One region of the Janthinobacterium sp. BJB401 genome, then DNA from elsewhere that is predicted to be linked to it. Evidence: predicted binding sites of a transcription regulator. Region 1 holds the regulator's gene; each other region holds the start of a gene.
The links. Region 1 encodes LexA, which represses DNA repair genes until DNA is damaged. Its sites were predicted from a motif close to ACTGTATNNNNATACAGT; they were not measured.
Positions count from the first base shown of each region.

Region 2: a site for LexA is predicted at 2,176-2,193, ahead of HWE17_RS08130 (PA0069 family radical SAM protein). Genes of this name have one in related genera too.
Region 3: a site for LexA is predicted at 2,073-2,090, ahead of dinB (DNA polymerase IV). Genes of this name have one in related genera too.

Region 1 is NZ_JABXFH010000026.1:5,941-10,877, forward strand. It holds gene purF (amidophosphoribosyltransferase) at 1-475, shown strand, start outside; gene HWE17_RS17185 (cystathionine gamma-synthase family protein) at 625-1,866, shown strand; gene lexA (transcriptional repressor LexA) at 1,933-2,568, opposite strand; gene rpsF (30S ribosomal protein S6) at 2,844-3,233, shown strand; gene priB (primosomal replication protein N) at 3,254-3,553, shown strand; gene rpsR (30S ribosomal protein S18) at 3,579-3,869, shown strand; gene rplI (50S ribosomal protein L9) at 3,897-4,352, shown strand; gene HWE17_RS17215 (replicative DNA helicase) at 4,488-4,937, shown strand, end outside.
Region 2 is NZ_JABXFH010000008.1:136,415-141,351, forward strand. It holds gene HWE17_RS08125 (S8 family serine peptidase) at 1-192, shown strand, start outside; gene HWE17_RS08130 (PA0069 family radical SAM protein) at 971-2,113, opposite strand; gene HWE17_RS08135 (tRNA-uridine aminocarboxypropyltransferase) at 2,242-2,925, opposite strand; gene HWE17_RS08140 (methyl-accepting chemotaxis protein) at 2,997-4,760, opposite strand.
Region 3 is NZ_JABXFH010000013.1:128,367-133,303, reverse strand. It holds gene HWE17_RS11570 (recombination-associated protein RdgC) at 1-749, opposite strand, end outside; gene dinB (DNA polymerase IV) at 868-2,022, opposite strand; gene HWE17_RS11560 (S9 family peptidase) at 2,208-4,370, shown strand; tRNA gene HWE17_RS11555 (tRNA-Val) at 4,470-4,545, shown strand; tRNA gene HWE17_RS11550 (tRNA-Asp) at 4,600-4,676, shown strand; tRNA gene HWE17_RS11545 (tRNA-Val) at 4,893-4,937, shown strand, end outside.

The DNA of each region.
Region 1 (4,937 bases):
CAACGCGATCCCGTCCGAATTCAAGGATAAAGTGGTGCTGCTGGTCGACGATTCCATCGTGCGCGGCACCACCAGCCGTGAAATCGTGCAGATGGCGCGTGAAGCGGGCGCGACGAAAGTCATCTTCGCCTCGGCAGCGCCTCCGGTGATCTACCCGAACGTGTACGGCATCGACATGCCGACGCGCGACGAACTGATCGCCTACGGCCGCACGACGGAAGAAGTGTGCCGCGAAATTACGGCCGACTACCTGGTCTACCAGGATATCGGCGCGCTGAAGCAGGCGATTGCCGACGTCAACCCGGCGCTCACCAACTTCGAAGCATCGTGCTTCGATGGCGTGTACGTGACGGGCGACGTGTCGCAGGAATACCTGGACCGCCTGGAATATGCGCGCCACCATCCGAAGGCGGCAGCGCCCGAAGATACGCCGCGTTCCCAGCTGAACCTGAACCTGGCGACGACAGAAGCATAAGTAACCTGCCCGGCCGATGCCGGGCTTTTTTTCGGGGTCAGACCCGTCGGGGGAATGCGCGCCAGTGGTGCGCATTCCGATTCCGGAGGGACTGACCCCAGCATTTGCCTTGGGGTTGCGCGGCAAATCGAATATTCGGAATTCTCACCATGACCACCAAAAAAACCTACGGCTTTACCACCACCATCCTGCATAACGACCGCCGCAAGGGCATTGAGCACGGTTCCCTGCACAAGCCCGTGCACACTTCCGTTGCCTTCGGTTACGCCGATGCGCGCCAGCTCGCTTCCGTGTTCCAGGGCAAGGAGCCAGGCTTCCGCTACGGCCGCCAGGGCAATCCGACTGTCTCCGCGCTGGAAGACAAGGTCAACAAGATGGAAGACGGCGTGGCGACCTTGTGCTTCGCCACCGGCATGGGCGCCATCGGCGCCGTGGTGCAATCCTTGCTGCGCGCAGGCGACCATGTCGTGTCGTCGGCCTTTTTGTTTGGCAACACCAACAGCCTGTGGCAAACGGTGACGGGGCAGGGCATCGGCGTATCGTTCGTCGACGCCACCGATGTCGCCAATGTCGCGGCCGCCATCACGCCGGCCACGCGCATCGTCTTTGTGGAAACCATCGCCAATCCGCGCACGCAGATCGCCGACCTGGCGAAGATCGGCGACTTGTGCCGCGAGAAGGGCATTTTGTACATCGTCGACAACACCATGACGACGCCTTACCTGTTCCGCCCGAAAGCCGTGGGCGCGGGCCTGGTGGTCAATGCCTTGACGAAATCCATCGGCGGCCACGGCAATGCCCTGGGCGGCAGCTTGACGGACACGGGCGTGTTCGACTGGACGCAGTATCCGAACATCTTCGAGAACTACAAGAAGGCGGCGCCGGCCCAGTGGGGTATCGCGCAAATCCGCGCCAAGGCCTTGCGCGACTTCGGCGCTTCGTTGGGGCCGGAAGCGGCGCACCATATCGCCGTCGGCGCGGAAACCATGGCCTTGCGCATGGACCGCACTTGCTCGAACGCCCTGGCGCTGGCCACCATGCTGGCCGCCGACCCACGCGTGGCGGCAGTGCATTACCCAGGGCTGGCGTCGCACCCGCAGCACGCGCTGGCCACCGACTTGTTCCGCAGCTATGGTTCGCTGTTCAGCTTTGAGCTGAAGGATGGCATCGATTGCTTCGATTTCCTCAACCGTTTGAATTTGGCTATTCCAGCGAGCAATCTGGGCGACACGCGCACCCTCGTCATTCCCGTCGCCCACACGATTTTCTATGAGATGGGCGCCGAGCGCCGCGCCAGCATGGGCATTGCCGAATCGCTGATCCGCGTATCGGTGGGCATCGAGGATGAGGCTGACTTGCTCGCGGATTTCCATGACGCCCTCGCTGTATAAAACGCCCGGGCAATAAAAAAGGGCCGCAACAGCATGACTGTGGCGGCCCTTTTTGCATGCGGCAGTTTAATGCCAGCTGCGCATCAGTCCGACGGCCAAACCTTCCAAAGCAAACTCGTCTTCCGGTGATACGGTAATCACCTTGAAGTCCGGGTTTTCCGGCAGTAGTTCGATGACGGAACCCGTTTTCTTGTAGCGCTTGACGGTGACTTCGTCGCCGATGCGGGCCACGACGATCTGGCCGTTCTTGGCGCTGTCGACCTTTTTCACGGCCAGTAAATCGCCATCCATGATGCCGGCGTCGCGCATGGACCAGCCGCGCACCTTCAGCAGGAAGTCGGGTTTGGCCGAGAACAGGGCCGGGTCGACGTTGTAGCTCGCCTCCAGGTTTTCCTGCGCCAGGATGGGCGAGCCGGCGGCCACCCGGCCGATCAGGGGCAGCGACATCAGCAGCGCTGCCGGCACTTTCGATGGCGGCGCTTCGGCGGCCGCGCCGATCAGGCGGATGCCGCGCGAGGTGCCGGGCGAAATCTCGATCGCACCCTTGCGGGCCAGGGCCTGCAAATGCTCTTCGGCCGCATTGGCCGATTTGAAACCCAGTTCATTGGCGATTTCGGCACGGGTGGGAGGAAAGCCCGTGTTTTCAATCGCGTCCTTGATCAGGTTCAGGATTTGTTCTTGTCGTGCTGTCAGCTTGATCATGAGCGGTGGGTGCATACTAAAATGCTGTCTATATGAACAGTCTGTATTTTTGTACAGTATCGCCCACTATGCAAGGGGATTTCCGTGTTTTCGGCGGATTTCGCAAGAAATACTTGTGCACCGATGAAAAGCGGCACGGCGCGCGGGCTTTTCGGGCGCAGGTAGAAGGAATGATTGAAACGTTTGCAAAAGGCGGTTATAATCTTCGGCTGACCTTCCCACACCCGTCTTGACGCCGGGGTGGGCGATTATCAATCCGACCTGAAGGAGTTTGCATGCGTCATTATGAAATAGTCTTTATCGTCCATCCGGACCAAAGCGAGCAAGTGCCCGCGATGATCGAACGCTACAAAGCCAGCGTAACCACCCGCGGCGGTTCGGTTCACCGCGTGGAAGATTGGGGCCGCCGTCAAATGGCTTACTCGATCCAAAAGCTGCCTAAAGCACACTACATCTGCCTGAACATCGAATGCGACAACGAGACCCTGGTCGAGTTGGAAACAGCATTCAAATTCAATGATGCCGTGTTGCGTCACCTGACCGTTAAAATGAAGAAAGCTGAAACAGCTCCTTCGCCGATGATGAAATCGGTACAACGCGAAGACGCGGCCAAAAGCCACCGCACCGAAGCACCAGCAGCCGCTCCAGCCGCAGCAGCAGCTTAATTCTTGACCAGGATCGTGCGCTGAACCAGCTACAAGTCACTGCCATCATTGCCGAGCGCGAAATATTGCGCTATACCCCGGCAGGGCTGCCGATTGTGAATGCAGTATTGCAACACAGTTCGCAGCAGATGGAAGCAGGGATTGCCCGTTTGACCGAGTTTGATGTTGCCGCGCTAGCCGCTGGCGAAATTTCAGGCCGGTTCAGCCAGGCAAGCTTGGGCGGGGTCTATCAGTTCACGGGTTTCCTGGCCAGGAAGAGCCGCAACAGCAAGAGTTTGGTGTTTCACATCATTGATTTTAGTGCAGTCAATTCTGACTAGCGCATTTTAGATACAGGAGCCTGACATGGCATTCGGTAAAAAGTTCGACAAAAATAAGCTCAAGCTTAAAGAAAAACGCAAACAGCAAAACCCGTTGTTCAAACGCAAGAAGTTCTGCCGCTTCACCGCAGCTCACGTTGAGCAAGTCGACTACAAAGACGTCGACACGCTGAAAGACTTCGTCCAAGAAAACGGCAAGATCATGCCAGCACGCCTGACCGGTACCAAAGCGCACTACCAGCGCCAAGTTGACACCGCAATCAAGCGCGCTCGCTTCCTCGCGCTGCTGCCATACACCGATCTGCACCACGCTTAATCGGTCAGATATTCCTGGAGAAGAACTATGCAAATCATTCTGTTAGAAAAAGTTGTTAACGTCGGTAACCTCGGCGAAGTCGTCAAAGTCAAAGACGGTTACGCACGTAACTTCCTGATCCCGCAACGCCTGGCACGTCGTGCTACGGCAACCGCTGTGGCTGAATTCGAAGTCAAGCGCGCCGAACTGGAAAAAGCTGCTGCCGCCAAACTGGCCGCATCGCAAGCCCAGGGCGAAAAACTGAGCGGCCTGACCGTTCAAGTTGCTCAAAAAGCTGGTGTTGATGGCCGTCTGTTCGGTTCCGTCACCAACTTCGACATCGCTGAAGCGCTGACCAAGCAAGGTTTTGCTGTTGAAAAAGCACAAATCCGCATGCCTACCGGCCCGCTGAAGATCGTTGGCGAGCACAACGTTTCGGTTGCTCTGCACACCGACGTGGTCGTGGAAGTTGTTATCGCTGTCGTTCCAGACGCGAACGCGTAATTGTCTGCGGGCCTGGCCCGCAAGCATTGCCGCACGATGAAAAGCCGGGTTCGCCCGGCTTTTTTGTGGCCTTTTTTTCGCTCAATTTCAGCCCTTTATTTTTGCCAGCACGCCGAAGCGGGTATAATTCGCGCCATGAACGCCCCCTCTGATCCGCAACTGGATTCCCTCCGTATTCCGCCGCATTCGATCGAAGCAGAACAATCCGTTATCGGTGGTCTGCTGCGCGACAATGCCGCATATGACCGCATCGCCGACTTCATGCATGCGGAGGATTTCTATCGCTATGACCATCGCATCATCTTCGAGCAAATCGTCAAGATGGTTAACGCTTCCAAGCCAGCCGATGTCATTACTGTTTTTGAAACCCTGACCCAGCTCGGCAAGGCCGATGATGTGGGCGGACTCGCTTACCTGAACGCCATGGCGCAAAACACGCCATCGGCCGCGAACATCCGGCGTTACGCCGAGATCGTGCGCGACCGCGGCGTGCTGCGCAAACTCATCACCGTCGCCGACGATATCTCCGGCACGGCCTTCAGCCCGCAAGGCAAGGAAGTCAAGCAGATGCTTGACGAGGCCGAA
Region 2 (4,937 bases), on a different contig from region 1:
ATGCAGCTCGATACCATCGTCGTGCAACAGAGCCCTGTCTGCCGCCCGGGCTCCGAATGCTACGACATCATCATGACCTTCTTCAACCCGGAAAACCTGCAGGTAGCCAACACGGTCGCCCGCTTCGCCGTCGACGTCAGCGACGTGATACCGGTCAGCGTCGGCGCAGTGCGCTACTGGTCGCAACGCTAACGTCAACAGCATTTGAATTGTCGGGGCACGTGGGCGCAGCGATGCGTGCACGCGCTTCAGCATACGGTCGTTGGCGGGAAACGATCAGCACCGTACTTCGGTACGCACACCCATTGCCGCTGCCCGCGGCGGCGCCACCACAAGGAGTTTCGAAATGAACAATCTGCCATTGCAAGCCAAAGCCGTACAACGCAGCCCCAGCATCTCCGCCATCAGCCAGGGTGTCGCCCCTTCCGGCATTGCCTGCACCCTGTGCCAAATGGGTTGCAGCGCTTTGAGCGGCACCGCAAAGCAACTCTGCCTGATGGCTTGCAACGCCACCGTTTGCTGATCAAGCCAGCAGGATCGAGCCATCCCGGCTAAACCCGGCATGCCTGCGGGCGATGAGTGTCTCGTCGCCCGTTCAGCCAGCCGGCGTCACCCACGATTGAGGAAGGACAGCGATGCGACTCCCACTACAAAGCCCGCCTGTTTCGCGCAGCGCGCGTGGCCCTATCAACGCACAAGCCAACGTACAAGCCAGCGGCATGCAGCCGTCCGCCTGCGGACCGACCAACACGGGCCAAGGCCAGTGCTTCGATACACACGGGCCGATAGGCGGACCGACAGCCCATAATTGCAGCGCCTGCTGCGCCCGGCGCGGCGCGATTCATTGGCAAGGCGTGAATGGCACCTTTGCCATCTGCCACTGAGCACCGATTCCGCTCGCCAGATTCCCGCCTCCTGCCCTCTGCCGGAAGCGGGAACTGCATTGACCGCAGTCCGGTCACGCCATGCGCTAGAACAAATCCAGCTGTCCCGCATTCCCCCCTTTTACCTTGATTCCCAGCGGCGGCACCACCAGCGGCCGGCGGAACTGCGTGCAATCGAGCTGCTTGAAGCGGCCGCCCTTGCCGTGCAGCCCCAGCCGGTGCACGGCCTTTTCAAAACGCTGGCGGATGAGGTCGGCCCACACGCCTTCGCCCCGCATGCGCGCGCCGAACGCGCTGTCGTAATCCTTGCCGCCACGCATTTCGCGCACCCGGTTCATCACGCGCTGGGCCCGTTCCGGGAAGTGCGCTTCCAGCCATTGCTGAAACAAGGGACTCACTTCCCACGGCAGGCGCAGCACCACGTAATGGGCGTGGATGGCACCCGCGTCGCGCACGGCTTCGAGCAGCTGTTCGATTTCCGGCTCCGTCACGAACGGGATGATGGGCGCAATGCTCACGCCCACGGGAATGCCCGCCTCCGTCAGGGTGCGGATGGTGCGCAGGCGCCGTGCCGGGGCGGCCGCGCGCGGTTCCAGAGTACGCGCGATGGCCGGGTCAAGCGTGGTGACAGTCACGGCAACGGCTGCCAGGCGCTTGGCCGCCATGGGCGCCAGAATGTCGATGTCGCGTTCGATCAACGACGATTTCGTGATCAGCGCCACGGGATGGTCGCACTCGTGCAGCACTTCCAGCACGCGCCGCGTCAGCTGCCGTTCGCGTTCGCACGGCTGATACGCATCGGTATTGACGCCCAGGGCGATCGGTTCGGGCACATACGAGGGCCTGGCCAGTTCGCGCCGCAACAGTTCGGGAGCGTTCACCTTGGCGTAGATGCGGCTTTCGAAGTCCAGGCCCGGCGACAGGCCCAGATAGCTGTGCGTGGGGCGCGCAAAGCAATAAATGCAGCCATGTTCGCAGCCGCGATATGGGTTCAGCGAGACGTTGAACGGCAAATCGGGCGAAGCGTTGCGCGTCAGGATGGTGCGCGCCTGCTCGTCGCTGACCTGCGTCTTCCAGCCCGGCGCCGGCGCCTCACCATCTGCCGCATCCAGGCCGCCCACGCTCCAGCCATCATCAAAACCGGCGCGCGCGTGCACTTCGTAGCGCCCCTGCAGGTTCGAGACGGCACCGCGCCCCTTGTGCGCTTTCAGCGATTGCGGCGGCAACATGGCTTGCCCGGCGAAGCTGTCATCATGCTCTGGAATGATTGCTTTCATGAACGGCCCCATCAACTGTATATACATACAGTATACTATGCCGCTGTGCGGCCAATATCAAGGGCTGCCATGGTGCTATTTCAAGCTTTTTCCCCCTGCGGCATGACATAACTCAACTGCTGCGCGACAAAACCGTCAAATGCCGTGATCAGGGGAACGAAGCGGGCCTCGTCCTGCTCCAACTGCATCAAGGCATAGCACGTCGCTTCCAGTGTCGATAACTGGTCTGGCGCGTGCGCCTTGCGGATCAGGTAATGGGAAGCGGGCGTATCGCGCAGGGGCAGGCGCGGCAGCTGTTGCAACAGGGGATTCAGGTACAGCATCTTGCGGCTCTTGCGCCAGGTGGCGTCCAGCACCACCAGCCGCAATAAGGTGGGATCGAGCAAGATGGCGGGGTCGAGCGCTGGCGGCGGCGCGATGCCCAGCGAACGGTCGCCGGGCGTATCCGGGTATAGCAGCACGTTGTGCTTGCCGGCCAGTAGTCCGGCGAGCGTATCGGGGGCAAACTGCTCGCCCGTCAGCATGCGGCTGTTGGGCAAGCTCAGGTGCAGCAAGCGGGCGCTGCCCTTGGCATTGTGGACTTCCAGCGGATGCTGCAGGATCAGCACGTCCACCGCGTGGGCAACGGGGGCGATCCAACGGCAGATGCAGCTGGATGCGGCGCGCAGGCAGGCTGGGCAGCGCGCGCGTTTGGCGGATTCCCCCTGGGAGGTCGATGCAGCGGTAGAGCTAAGAGTAAGGCTGGAGGTACGGCGGGTGGTCATGGCGGAGCGCGTTCACGGCTGTCTTCAAGCCGCGATTGTAGCGCCCGCGCCATGCTAGGAGGAAACTGCGCTTAAAACTCTTCCCATTCGTCGGCGCCCGATGCCACTGGTGCCTTCGGCGCGCGTGCGCGCGCAGCGTCCGCTTGCGCCGCCTTGCCCGGCGTAGGCGCAGTCACGGCAGGCGCTGGCGCGCGTCGCTTGGCAGGCTGAATGGCGGGACGCATGGCAGCTCGCATCGCAGCTGGTGCAGGCGCCGTCACGGACGGGCCAGCACTGGCCGATACATATTGTTGCGTTGCATCGAGCTTGAACACGCCCACGACCTCGGCCAGCTTGGCGGCCTGTTCCTGCATGGATTCGGCCGCCGCGGCCGCTTCTTCCACCAGGGCCGCGTTTTGCTGCGTCACCTGGTCCATCTGGCCGATGGCCTGGTTGACTTGCTCGATGCCGGCGCGCTGTTCATCGCTGGCGTCCGTGATCTGGTTCATGATCTGCGTCACGTGGCTGATGCTTTGCACGATTTCATCCATGGTGCGGCCAGCCTTGTCCACCAGTTGCGAACCGGCCTCGACCTTTTGCACGGAATCGTCGATCAAGCCCTTGATTTCTTTGGCCGCCGCGCTGGAGCGCTGCGCCAGGTTGCGCACTTCGGAGGCGACGACGGCAAAACCACGGCCCTGCTCGCCGGCCCTGGCCGCTTCCACGGCCGCGTTCAGAGCCAGGATATTCGTCTGGAAGGCGATGGCGTCGATGACGCTGATGATGTCGACGATCTTGCGCGAGGAATCGTTGATCGAACCCATGGTGCTGACCACTTCCGACACCACCACGCCACCCTTGCTGGCGATCTGCGAAGCGTCGATGGCCAGCTGGTTGGCGCTGCGCGCATTGTCGGCATTGAGTTTCACGGTGGAGGTCAGCTCTTCCATGGACGACGCCGTCTCTTCCAGCGAACTGGCCTGCTCTTCCGTGCGTGACGACAAGTCCAGGTTGCCGGCGGCAATTTCGCTCGACGCCGTGCTGATCGATTCGGTGCCGGCGCGCACCTGGCCCACGATACTGACCAGTTTATCGTTCATGTTTTTCAGCGCATGCATCAATTGCCCCGTCTCATCGCGGCTTTCCACGACGATATGGCTGGTCAGGTCGCCAGCGGAAACGGCTTCCGCCACCTCGACGGCGCGCGTGATGGGACGCGTGATCGAGCGCGTGATCCAGTACGCGCAGGCGATACCCAGCAAGATGGCCACCCCGCCCAGCGAGATCAGCAGCAAACGGCCGCTTTCGTAGCGCGAACGGATTTGCGCGGCCGTTTCATCGAGCAGTCTGGCTTCCAGCAGTTCCAGCTTCTTCAGCGACGCCAGGTAGATGTCGCGCTTGACGGCCATGTCGCCTTCGTACAGCCGCTTGCCCAGTTCCAGGTCGCCCGCATTCTTGGCTTTGAACACATTCTTGCGCACTTCCGTGTAGGCCTTGCGCGTGCTCAACACTTCCTGGTACAGCGATTGCTCTTCGGCATTCAGCTCGCTCTTGCCGATATCGTTCTGGATTTCCGTGGCGCGTGCCGACGAGACCGCCATTTCCTTTTCAAACTGCTTCTGGTGCTCGGGATCGCCCACTTTCCAGGCGGCCGCCGTGCGCGCCGCGTTCACCTCGATGACCTTGGTCCATTCAGCGATCAGTCGTTCATTGCGCACCTTGACGTTGACGAGCGCATCGGTTTCCTTGCTGGCGCTTTGCATCTGCACGATGCCCACCACGGTCAGGCTGGTCAACAGGAGCAGGACGGCGGCAAAACCGCCACCGAGACGTACGCCGATTTTGAGGTTTTTCATTGCGTGATTCCTATCTGAAGAAAACGATGCACAGACGCCACGAAACCGACCTGCTGCTACGTACCAATATAGCAGGCATCTGCCGTGCGGCAATCACGAACGGTGGCGCGACGGACACGTCGCCACCGGAATGGCAGCGCGCCGCAGCGCACTACTTTGGAGCAGATTGTGAGTGAA
Region 3 (4,937 bases), on a different contig from region 1:
ACGCTCTTGATAGCCAGGGACTCCGTCAGCACGAACGAGATCTTGTCGTTCCACGTCATGGCCAGGCGCGTGCACTGCTTGCCGGCCGCGATGTGGCGGCGCACGTCGTCCGCTTCCAGGGTGTGGCGCACGTAGCGCACGGTGGCCTTGCTTTCGCCCGTGGCGCGCAATTCCGTGTCCATGTCGACCGTGAAGCCGGCCGGCGCATCGTCCGCTTGCAGCCATTCCGTCATCACCGCCACGGGCGAGCGCTGCACGCGCAGGCTTTCCAGCGGCAGTTTGTCGACGGCTTTCAACAGCAGCTTGATGACTTCATCGGCTTTTGCCGGGCTGGCGGCATCGACCACCAGCCAGCCATTGACGGGATCGATCCACGTCCAGACGTTGCTGCGGATGCTGAAGGCGCGCGGCAGCAACTCGTCGGCCACGCGCTCCTTCAATTCCTTCATGGCTTTTTTACCGGGTGCAAAGCCTTGCGCTTCTTCCATCTCGGCAGCGCGGGCCTTGGCCACCTGGTTGATGACGGTCGCTGGCAAGAGTTTCTTTTCCGTGCCCAGCAGGATCAGCATCTGCTTGTTGACCACATGGACCAGGCCGCCGTTCGGGCGTGGCGTATCCCAGCCCTGGCGCATCAGATCCATGCTGGTCGCCGGCGTAAATTTGTTCGAGGACAAGGCCTCTTCCAGTTGTTCTGGCGTATAGGCCCATGGTGCGGGCAGGCGGTAAATCTGAAGATTCTTGAACCACATAGTTTTTGTCTTCCGTTTGTTTCAGTAGTGCCAGGGGAACGCCATTCTACACTTTCGACACGGGAATGCCGTCAAAAGCGCGGACTGGCGCGGTGTAGTTGATGCGTGGGGAATGCCGCTACAGGGCGGGAAACAGCTCCGCCTGGGCCGGCGCCTGCCGCGTCACGATGGCCGGATCGGACAAGGTCGAGATGCGCACGCCCAGCAGGCGGATTTTCTTTTCAAATGGCACGCGCCGCAAACAATCGCGGCTGGCGCGCAGGATGGCGGCGGCGTCCGCCGTGGCGCTGGGCAAGGTGATGTCGCGCGTGACGGTGCTGAAATCCTCGAAGCGCAGCTTGATGCCCACCGTGCGCCCCGCCAGCGATTGTTTGTCCAGGTCGCCAGCCACGCGCGTGCACAGGCTTTCCAGCTTTTCCGACAGGGTGGCGCGGTCGCGCACCACCTGCAAGTCGCGCTCGAACGTCGTTTCGCGGCTGACGGACTTGGTTTCCCGGCTCGTCTGCACGGGCCTATCATCGATGCCCAGCGCCGCCTGGCGCAGCCAGCCCGTGTACAGGTCGCCAAACTGCGTGCGCAGCATGGCCATGTCGGCCTGCGCCAGCTCGCCGATGGTGACAATGCCCAAGGCTTCCAGCTTGGCCGTCGCCTTCGGGCCGATGCCATTGATCTTTTTCGCCGGCAAGGGCCACACGCGCGTGGCGATATCCTCGGGCGACAAAATGGTCAGCCCGTCCGGCTTTTCCAGGTCGGAACAGATTTTGGCCAGCAATTTGTTCGGCGCCAGGCCGATCGAGCACGACAGGCCCGTCGCCTCGGACACGGCCGCCTTCAGGCGCGCCGCCATGGCCGGCGCCTGCTCACCGTATTCGGTCAGATCGACATAGATTTCATCGATGCCCACGTTCTGGATGATGGGGCACAACTGGGCCACGGCCTGCTTGAAGCGGGCCGAATATTCGCGGTAAGCCTCGAAATCGGCCGGCAGCAGGATGCTGTCGGGCGCCAGTTTCGCCGCCTTCATGATGCCCATGGCGGAAAACACGCCAAAGGCGCGCGCCGCGTAGGTCGAGGTGGTGACGACGCCGCGCCCCACGTAGTCGCGCATGCGCGCAAACTGCCGCGTGCCATCTTCCTGCAGCACGGGCTGCTGCAAGCGCCCGCCACCGATGACGACGGCTTCGCCGCGCAATTCCGGATATTTCAACAGTTCCACGGAGGCGAAGAAGGCGTCCATGTCCAGGTGGGCTATCCAGCGGCGGGCTTCAGGCAATGTAGGGGCAGATGCGGTCAAGGACACCTCGCGGCGGGATGCTGTCGGATACTGTAATTATATACAGTATCGCTGCAAATGCCAGTGGATGCAAGCACCGGGACGGTATTGATTGAAATCATGATTGGCTTTTCTATTTAGCAAGAATAGAATCGCTGCACAACAACGAAACCTAGGGAGTTGCCTTGTCCACAGTACCTCACGTCTTACGCCGACTGGCCGTCTGCTCATCCATCGTGCCGGCCCTGCTGCTGTCCACCCTGGCGCCATCCGCGCTGGCCGACACCACCACCATAGCCGCCAGCGCACCTGTCGCCGCCAAAACGGCCTGGCAGGAAACGCGCCACGGCACGGTCGTCACGGACGACTACCGCTGGCTGCAAAAGAAAACCGATCCTGCCGTGATCGACTATCTGAATGCGGAAAACGCCTACACGGCGGCCGTGACCGCCCCGATCCAGCCGCTGGCCGACAAGGTCTACGCCGAGATCAAAGGCCGCATGCAGGAAGTGGACTTGTCCGTGCCCGCGCGCCAGGGCAATTTCTACTATTACACGCGCGTGGAAGCGGGCAAGCAATACCCGATTCACTGCCGCCGCCCCGTCGGCGCCAGTGGCGCCTACGATGCGCAGGCGGCTGAAGAAATCCTGCTGGACCAGAATCAATTGGCCGAAGGCCACAAATTCTTTGCCGTGCGCGCCTTCAGCGTCAGCCCGAATGAACAGTTGCTGGCCTACACCACCGACACGACGGGTTTCCGCCAGTACGAGTTGCATGTCAAGGATCTGAAAACGGGCAAACTGCTGGGCGACAGCATGCCGCGCGTGACATCGCTGGCGTGGGCGGCGGACAACGCCACCCTGATGCTGGCGCAGGAAGACGCCACCACCAAGCGCTCGGATCGATTGTTCCGCCTGGCCCTGGGCGGTGCGCCGCAACAGGTCTACCACGAGCCGGTGGAACAGTTCGCCATCAACGTGGGTCGCACGCGCGACAAGCAATTCTTCGTGCTCACCTCGGGCAGCACGGATACCAGCGAAGTGCTGCTGTTGCCAACGAGCAAGCCGCAAGGCAGCTTCCAGTCCGTGTTGAAACGTGAAAAAGGCCACCGCTATGGCATCGAGCACCGCGACGGCCAGCTGTATATTCTGACCAACAAGGAGGCGAAGAATTTCCGTGTCGTCAGCGCGCCGGTGGCTGCCCCGCAGCCGAAGAACTGGAAGAGCGTCGTGCCGCACAACAAGGATGCCGTGATCCAGTCCATCGACGTCTTCCAGGGCTACCTGGTGGTGATGGAAAAGGCGCGCGCCCTGAACCGCGCCCGCATCCTTGATTTTGCGCAAAAGAATTGGAAAACGGTGCAGTTCGACGACCCCGTCTACCTGGCCACGGCGGCCGGCACGCCGGAGTTTTCCGCCACACAATTTCGCATGTCTTACCAGTCTCCCGTCACGCCGCCCACCGTCATCGACGTCAGCATGCAAGATGGCAAGCGCACGGTGCTCAAGCAGCAGGAAATCGTCGGCGGCTTTGACGGCAGCCGCTACACGACGCAGCGCTTGTGGGTCAAGGCGCGCGATGGCGTGCAAGTGCCGCTGTGGATCGTCTACAAGAAAGGCGTGAAACTCGACGGTTCCGCGCCGCTGCTGCTGTACTCGTATGGCTCGTATGGCATCTCGACGGAAGCCAGTTTTTCCATCAGCCGCATCAGCCTGCTGGAGCGGGGCGTCATCTATGCGCAGGCGCATATCCGCGGCGGCACCGACATGGGTGAAGCGTGGCATGAAGACGGCATGCTGATGAAGAAGAAAAACACCTTCAATGACTTCATCGACAGCGCCGACTATCTGGTGCGCGAAAAATGGACCAGCCCGAACCGCCTCATCATCCAGGGTGGCAGCGCGGGCGGCTTGCTGATGGGCGCCGTCGTCAACATGCGCCCCGACCTGTTCCACGCCGTGCACGCGGCCGTGCCGTTCGTCGACGTGATGAACACCATGATGGACGCCAGCCTGCCCCTGACCACGGGAGAATACCTGGAATGGGGCGACCCGAACCAGAAAGCTGCCTACGACTACATGCTCAGCTACTCGCCGTACGACAACATTGCGCGCAAGAATTATCCCGCCATGCTGGTGACGACGGGCCTGAACGACAGCCAGGTCATGTACTGGGAGCCGGCAAAATACGTGGCCAAGCTGCGCGCGTATAAAACGGACGGCAATCCCCTGCTGTTGAAAACGAATATGGGTGCCGGCCACGGCGGTGCCTCGGGCCGCTATAACGCGATTGCCGAAAACGCATTCAATATGGCGTGGATGCTGTCGCAGTGGAATATCACGGAATAATGTGAAAAAAGCGCTTGCAGAAGGATTTTAGCCGTCCTATAATAGCGCCTCTTCCAGACGTGGTGACAAACGTCGGGATGGTTTTCTGAGACAAGCAACGGGTGCTTAGCTCAGTTGGTAGAGCGGCGCCCTTACAAGGCGTAGGTCGGGAGTTCGAGCCTCTCAGCACCCACCAAATCAGAAAACTGTCCAGTGCTTCATGGATCAGCAACACAGATCATACGAGCTTGGAGTGGTAGTTCAGTTGGTTAGAATACCGGCCTGTCACGTCGGGGGTCGCGGGTTCGAGTCCCGTCCGCTCCGCCAATAAAAGAAAAGCCCTTTGGTTCTCTGAACCGAAGGGCTTTTCCCATTTCAGAAGCCAAAAACACGCCAATCCCCCCTCGCCTGAACATTTTTGCGTTTTTCAGCAAAAAAATGCTTTTATCCCATAAGAATAGTTGCACAACGGGGAAAGCGCCCCCTATAATAGTGCCTCTTCCAGACGTGGTGACAAACGTCGGGATAGTTTTCTGGGTATGCGGGTGCTTAGCTCAGTTGGTAGAGCGGCGCCCTTACAAGGCGTAG